DNA from 2 places in the Exiguobacterium sp. ZWU0009 genome. Region 2 is predicted to be linked to the other one. Evidence: riboswitches for the same ligand, from Rfam matches in the RefSeq annotation. Region 2 holds a riboswitch; the other holds the start of a gene.
The links. A riboswitch is a leader RNA that binds a small molecule or an ion and turns the genes downstream of it on or off. The one in region 2 is predicted to bind FMN.

Region 1 (3,529 bases), 450 kb from region 2:
AAGAAACTGAAAATCGTCCCGATCGTCGCCGGGCAAACGCCACGCGTCTTACCGGACGTCGCGGCATCAATCATCAACAATGGCATTGCCGTTGACGCTGGCTTCAATCCCATCAAGGACTCGATCGTCCATGAGAACGAGACAGCAAAACCATACATCAATATCATCGCAACACGGACGGAAGACAAAAACAAAAAAGAATTGAAAAAAATCGCGTCGCTTTACCAACAAAAAGATGTCGCGGCTTTCATCAAAAAAGAATACAAAGGTAGTACGATCCCGACGTTCGTTCCACTAAGCGACATCGGCGAATAAATTCAAAAGGAGAGTGGACTATATGACGACACCAGTACGCACGACATGGGTAGAGACGATTGAACAAGACATCGAACAAAAACGAGAATCGTATCTTGAGACGAGTCACCGGATTCATGCGACACCGGAAATCGGGAACGAGGAATTCTTTGCTTCGCGGCTCCATGCGGAACGTCTGACGGCTGAAGGATTTACGGTAGAACTTGGTGTCGCGGGGCACGATACAGCATTTTTCGCGAAGAAGTCGAGCGACCGATCAGGCGCAACGATTGCCTTTCTGGCAGAATACGATGCGTTGCCAGGCATCGGGCACGCATGCGGTCATAATATCATCGGTACGACGAGTGTTGCGGCAGCGATCGCACTTAGTAAAGTGCTCGATGAAGTCGGTGGAAGTGTCGTCGTGCTGGGAACACCGGCCGAAGAAGGTGGACCGAACGGTAGTGCGAAAGGTAGTTTCGTCAAACATCAGTTGCTGGAAGGAATCGATGCAGCCTTAATGGTCCATCCGTCCGGACAAACACGGATCACGGGTTCTTCGCTTGCAGTCGATCCGCTCGACTTTGCCTTTACTGGTCGTCCGGCGCATGCTGCGGCGTCACCGGAAGAAGGCATCAATGCTCTCGACGCGGTCATCCAACTCTTCAACGGCATCAATGCCTTACGTCAGCAGTTACCGGACGATGTCCGGATCCACGGAATCATCACGCATGGTGGCGATGCACCGAACATCATCCCGGAATACGCAAAAGCACGTTTCTTCATCCGGGCGACGACACGGGAACGACTGAATGCCGTCACGGAAAAAGTCAAAGCCGTTGCTGAAGGCGCGGCACTCGCGACCGGGGCGACGCTTGACGTCATCGCTTTCCAAAATGAAGTCGATAACCTCGTCTTCAACCGGGCGTTCGACCGTCTGTTCCAAGAAGAAGCAGAGGCGCTCGGCGAAATCGTTCACTTGGACGAACGCCCGGGTCTTGGCTCGACGGATGCCGGTAACATCAGTCAAGTCATCCCGACAATCCATCCGTATATCAAGATTGGACCAGATGATCTCGTCGCCCATACGGAAGCGTTCAAAGAAGCGGCACGTTCAGAAGCAGGAGATGAAGCATTAATCACGGGGGCAAAAATCCTCGCTCGGACAGCACTTCGTGTCCTTGCGGATGAACGGACGCGCGGGGCGATTGCTCAAGAATTCCACGACCGGAAGAACGGGTATTTGTAAGCGGAAAACAACGACTGGACACACTGTTATCAGGTGATCCAGTCGTTTTTGCGATGTAGTCGATGACGAATTGGTGAGAGATGACAGAACTGGAGCGAAATCAAAAAAGAGACAAGACAGAAGCATTTGCGCTTTGTTTTCTTGAAAAAGATATGCTAGGCTAAAGTTGTATAACTCAATAATCCAGTTCTTCGGGGTAGGGTGAAAATCCCAACCGGCGGTGATGCGATCAATCGATCGACGAGCCCGCGACCCATGATGTACGCATCATGGCTGACTTGGTGAGATTCCAGGGCCGACGGTAAAGTCCGGATGGGAGAAGAACGAAACGACGCGATTCAAGCTGTTTTCTGAAAAAATGTTTTCAGGAGACGGTCTCTTTCTGCATGAAAAAATGCAGGGAGCGAACCGTGTATTTCGTGAACCCTTCTATACAGACGCCCCTTTTTCAAGGGGCGTCTTTTTTTCATTTGAAAGGAGTGAACGCGATGTCACAGATGATGAGTTATGCCATGCAATTAGCACATATGTTACACGGACAAACAAGTCCGAATCCAAGTGTCGGCTGTGTCATCGTCAAACAAGGACGCATCATTGGCTTTGGTGCACATCGGTTTGCCGGTGGTCCGCACGCGGAAGTCGAAGCCTTGCGAATGGCAGGAGAAGCCGCCCGTGGTGCTGATCTCTACGTGACGCTTGAGCCGTGCAATCATCACGGTAAGACACCACCATGCACGGAAGCGATTCTACAAGCCGGAATCAAACGGGTCTTCGTCGCAACGGAAGACAAACATGCGATCGTCGCCGGTTCAGGAATCAAACGCCTACAAGACGCGGGACTCGAAGTCGAGGTCGGCTTGTTACGACATGAGGCAGAAGCTCTCTACACGGAATTCTGGAAGACGATCGAACGAAAACGTCCGACCGTGACCGTCAAAATCGCTCAGACGATGAACGGGATCGCAGCGACAGGTGAACAACGCTGGATCACGTCAGAAGAAGCACGCGAGAACGGTCGCGCCCTGCGCGGACGCCACGATGCAATCCTCGTCGGCAGTGAGACGGTCCTTATCGATGATCCGGCACTGACATTACGCGCGGCGTCAGGCATCGAACCGATTCGAGTAATCGTCGATCGCCGTGGTCGGGTCCCGGAGACGGCGCAAGTCTTCCACGATGGTAAAAATCCAACCTACTGGCTGACGAGTGTTCCGCGGGTCAGTCATGATCAAGTGACAGTCCTCGTCGGTGAATATGAGACGCCAGAAGCGATTTTGAAACGCTTATACGAACAAGACATCCGCAGTGTCTTGATTGAAGGTGGACCAACGATTCAAGCCGCTTTCCTTGAGGCGGATCTCGTCGATCGGCTTGAAGTCTATCAAGCCCCATCGATTTTTGAAGGCAATGCCTGGAACAGTCAACACGATATCGAAGATCGGTTTCAAATCGACCAAATCGAAACGGTCGGACCGGATCTCCATCTGACGTACATCCGAAAGGAGGAGACGACATGTTCACCGGATTGATTGAAGAAGTCGGGACCTTAAAACGAAAGATTCCGCGACCGAATGGATTAGCGCTTGAAATTGAAGCGCACCGGGTGCTCGAAGGAACGAAGATTGGTGACAGCATCGCCGTCGACGGGATTTGTTTGACCGTCACGTCGATGAGCCCGACTGGTTTTACGGCCGATGCCGTCCATGACACGATTCGGTCAACAGCCCTCGGCACGTACCGGGTCGGCAGCCCGTTGCAACTTGAACGGGCGATGCCAGCAGACGGTCGCTTCGGCGGTCATTTCGTCAGTGGACATATCGACGGCACAGCACGGCTGATTAGTCGGCGACCGGATGGAGAAGCGATGGTCTATACGTTTGATGTCGGATCGTGGCAAAAGTATTGTATTCCAAAAGGCTCGATCGCAATCAACGGCACGAGCCTGACGTTGCAACGCGTCACGCCGGAAACAATCTCGATTTCATT
Region 2 (3,529 bases):
TTTCCATGCGTAAACACATCCTTTCGTATAATTTCATTGTAACAGGGTTGAAAAATGTTCTCAATCTGGAAAACTTGTATACTAAAGAGGAGAGAATTGAAAAGGGGGACTTCAAGATGGAAATCACGGTCTACGGAACAGCGGTCACTTGTCCGAGTTGTGTCGGGGCACCCAGCTCGGAAGAGACGTTCAGTTGGCTCCAAGCCGTCCTCGGACGGAAATATGAGCAAGCGATGACGCTACGCTATGTCGATTTCGAGACAGCGACAGCGGATCAATGGACGGAAGCCTTAAAAGAGGATGTCTATTTTTATCCATTGATCGTGCTTGATGATGAGATGATTGACGAGGGGTACGTCAAGCTGAAGACGATCACGGCGGCGATCGATGCGAAGTTAAGTCAGACGGGGTGAACGAAGAAGAGGTATCCCGAAGCTCGGGACACCTCTTTTGCTCATTTAATCTTTTTGTGTTTCCATAAGACACCGGACTTCAAGAGACGTGGGACTTTCCCCGTCAGTGCTTGTTTGCCCATGACGATCCCAAAACCATCTGATTTTCCGAGCGAGCCGAGCATCCCACGCAGTTTGATTTCTGGCAGCTTCGGCAATTTCTTCCCTTGCCATTTCGCTTGCAAGACGTCAACGACTTGTTCTGCTTGATGTTCTGCAAGTTGACCACTTGGTGCATACGGCAAGCTGGCACAATCGCCGATGACAAAGACATTATCGTATTCCGGTACGTGATGATGTGCCGTCAATTTGATCCGACCGCCACTGTCTGCAGCAAAGCCGAGATCACGAACGACCTTGACCGGCTGCGTACCTGCCGTCCAAATCGTTAAGTCGGATGGATACGTATCGTCGCCATTTCGCACGTCGTCCGCCGTGACGAGCGTGACGTTCGAATTATTGATGACCTCTACGTCATGCTCCTCGAACCATTCTTGAACGTAAGATGAGACTTTGTCCGATAAGAACGACAAGACGGATGGTCCGCGGTCGAACAGACGGATCGTTAAATCTTTCCGGCTCTCATGCAGTTCACTGGCAAGTTCAACACCAGATAGACCAGCACCGACGATCGAGACGACGGATCCCGGTGACAGACCGCAAATTGCTTGCTGTGTCTTCCTTGATTCTTCAAGTGTCTGGATGCTGTATGTAAACTCTTGAGCACCCGGAATGTTGTGGTATTTATCCTCACAACCGAGAGCGATGATCAAGTCATCATAAAATAATTCTGATCCGTCCTGCAGGTGGACCGTATTCGTCTCCGGTGAGATTTTGATGACATGTCCATATTTATAAGTAAGATGTTTCCCCTCCGGAAATTCAATCCGGACATCCCGATCTGATAATGTACCTGCTGCGAGTGCGTAATATTCCGTTTTGAGTGCGTGGTATGGTAGACGGTCGACGAGCGTGACGGCAACTTCCTCGTCCTTGAACCGCTCACAAATCCGCATTCCACCATATCCTCCGCCGAGTACGACCAATTGCTTCATAACGTAAAATCCCCCTTAGTTCCCCTAAATCAGTCTGACCTTGTATAATACGACATGAGGCAGGTCGTTTCCTGCTTGAAGGAGGAAAAAAAGTGAATCCGATTATTGAATTTTGTATCAGTAACTTAGCAGCTGGTACACAGGTCGTCATGGAGCAACTCGAACGTGACCCGAATGTCGATGTCGTCGAATACGGTTGCCTAGGCTATTGTGGCATTTGTTCGCTCGATCATTTTTGTCTCGTCGATGGTGAGACCGTCGTAGGCGAAACACCGGAAGAGTTGCTCGAGAAGATTTACCTGAAAATCGAAGAGAACGAGCTGTAAACAAAGACAGCCAAAAAATCCCCTCGTTCATCTGAACGAGGGGATTCGTGTCCGTCAGCGGGCGCAGCTTTTCGGATCAGGCAGATTGTTGACGGCGCATCATCCATGGTCTTAGTTTCAAGAACAGTGGAATGAAGAGTGCCGAGATGAACAACGCCTTGATAACGTTAAACGGTAAGATACCGGCTGTGATCGCTGTCCATTTGACAGCTGGATCCGCCATGTAGTCCATACCGAGGAACCATGCATACGCTGGCAGGATCAAGATATAGTTGAGGATCGCAAGACCAAGTGCCATCGTGATCGTACCAGCGACGAGGCCAGTTGCGAGACCTTGTGTTGATTTCTTTTTGTGGTAGAACCAGCTGACAGGAAGTACGAATGCGACGCCTGCAGCAAAGTTCGCGAATTCTCCGACCGGAACACCACTTCCGCGGAAGATATAGTACAACACGTTCTTCAATGCTTCGACGATGACGCCTGCAACCGGTGAGAACATGATCGCTGCGACGAGAGCAGGAACATCACTGAAGTCGATCTTCAGATAGTTCGGTAAGAACGGTAGTGGAAAATTGATTAGCATAAGAACAAACGAGATTGAACCTAACATTGACAGAGTGACCATTTTTTGTGTGCGTTTCATACGAGTATTGTCTCCTTTTGCTCGTTCCTCTCGATGAAGTATTGGCATGACTGCGACCATAAAGAAACCCCTATTGATGAGATCAACAGGGGAGAAGTCCGCATTAAATAAACCTAATCGATTGTTGCAAAAATCGATCAAATTCAAACTCATGCCGCCATCTTCTCCCATCCAGACTATACTGTCGGCTCCTGAATTACACAGAATCAGCAAATAGCGCCCTATTCGCTCGCGGGCTTCAACTCAAGAAGAGTTGTTTACCGCCGGTCGGGAATTTCACCCTGCCCTGAAGATGGAACGATTATTTTATTGTACATACCATTTATACAACGAATTCAAGATAGTTTCAAGCAACTAGGTTTCGATTCGCCCAAAAGTTGCGTATACTAAAGAAAAGGAAGGTGATGACATGATCCATTTAACGGAGGCAGCAGCGTTACAAGTCCAGGACATGATGGCGCAGGCACCAGCAGATGAACGGAATCTTCGGATGCTCGTCCAAGGTGGTGGATGTAGTGGTCTGTCGTACGGAATGGGATTCGATCAACAGAAAGAAACGGATCTCGTTTTCGAACAGCACGGCGTGACCGTCATCGTGGACGAAAAAGATTATCCGGTCGTCAAAGGACTGGAAATCGATTATAAGCAGTCGATGCTCGGCGGCGGATTTACGATCACGAATCCGAATGCTATCGCAACATGCGGTTGCGGGACATCGTTCCGGACGGCAACGAATGCCGGGACACCGGGTGGCTGTTAATGAATCCAATCGTGGACGATGTCCACGATTTTTTTATTGCCTTCTACAGGAGACCTGTTCCATTGACTCGAAATATTAAGAGAGTGAATGCTACTACGAAAAGGGAGGGCTTCAAGATGAGAAAAGTATTGATCTTCGGGGGAACACGCTATTTCGGACGACGCTTAGCGATTCGGTTAGCCGATTCGGGGGATGATGTGACGATCGTCACACGCGGTGAGCATACTCCACCGGTCGCAAAGGGCTTGACATTCTTTAAAGGGGATCGGACGTCGAGTAGTACGATGAAGGAC

Region 1: linked by a shared signal. The riboswitch ahead of ribD (bifunctional diaminohydroxyphosphoribosylaminopyrimidine deaminase/5-amino-6-(5-phosphoribosylamino)uracil reductase RibD) and the one ahead of L985_RS12920 (ECF transporter S component) in region 2 are both predicted to bind FMN.

What each region holds. Positions count from the first base shown of each region.
Region 1 covers NZ_CP018057.1:2,923,973-2,927,501, reverse strand. The annotation lists gene L985_RS15075 (MetQ/NlpA family ABC transporter substrate-binding protein) at 1-315, shown strand, start outside; gene L985_RS15070 (M20 family metallopeptidase) at 338-1,543, shown strand; FMN riboswitch at 1,727-1,871, shown strand; gene ribD (bifunctional diaminohydroxyphosphoribosylaminopyrimidine deaminase/5-amino-6-(5-phosphoribosylamino)uracil reductase RibD) at 2,032-3,072, shown strand; gene ribE (riboflavin synthase) at 3,057-3,529, shown strand, end outside.
Region 2 covers NZ_CP018057.1:2,478,241-2,481,769, reverse strand. The annotation lists gene L985_RS12940 (NifU family protein) at 1-7, opposite strand, end outside; gene L985_RS12935 (DUF1462 family protein) at 117-413, shown strand; gene L985_RS12930 (NAD(P)/FAD-dependent oxidoreductase) at 455-1,507, opposite strand; gene L985_RS12925 (YuzB family protein) at 1,600-1,833, shown strand; gene L985_RS12920 (ECF transporter S component) at 1,910-2,476, opposite strand; FMN riboswitch at 2,632-2,774, opposite strand; gene L985_RS12915 (HesB/IscA family protein) at 2,886-3,236, shown strand; gene L985_RS12910 (NAD-dependent epimerase/dehydratase family protein) at 3,353-3,529, shown strand, end outside.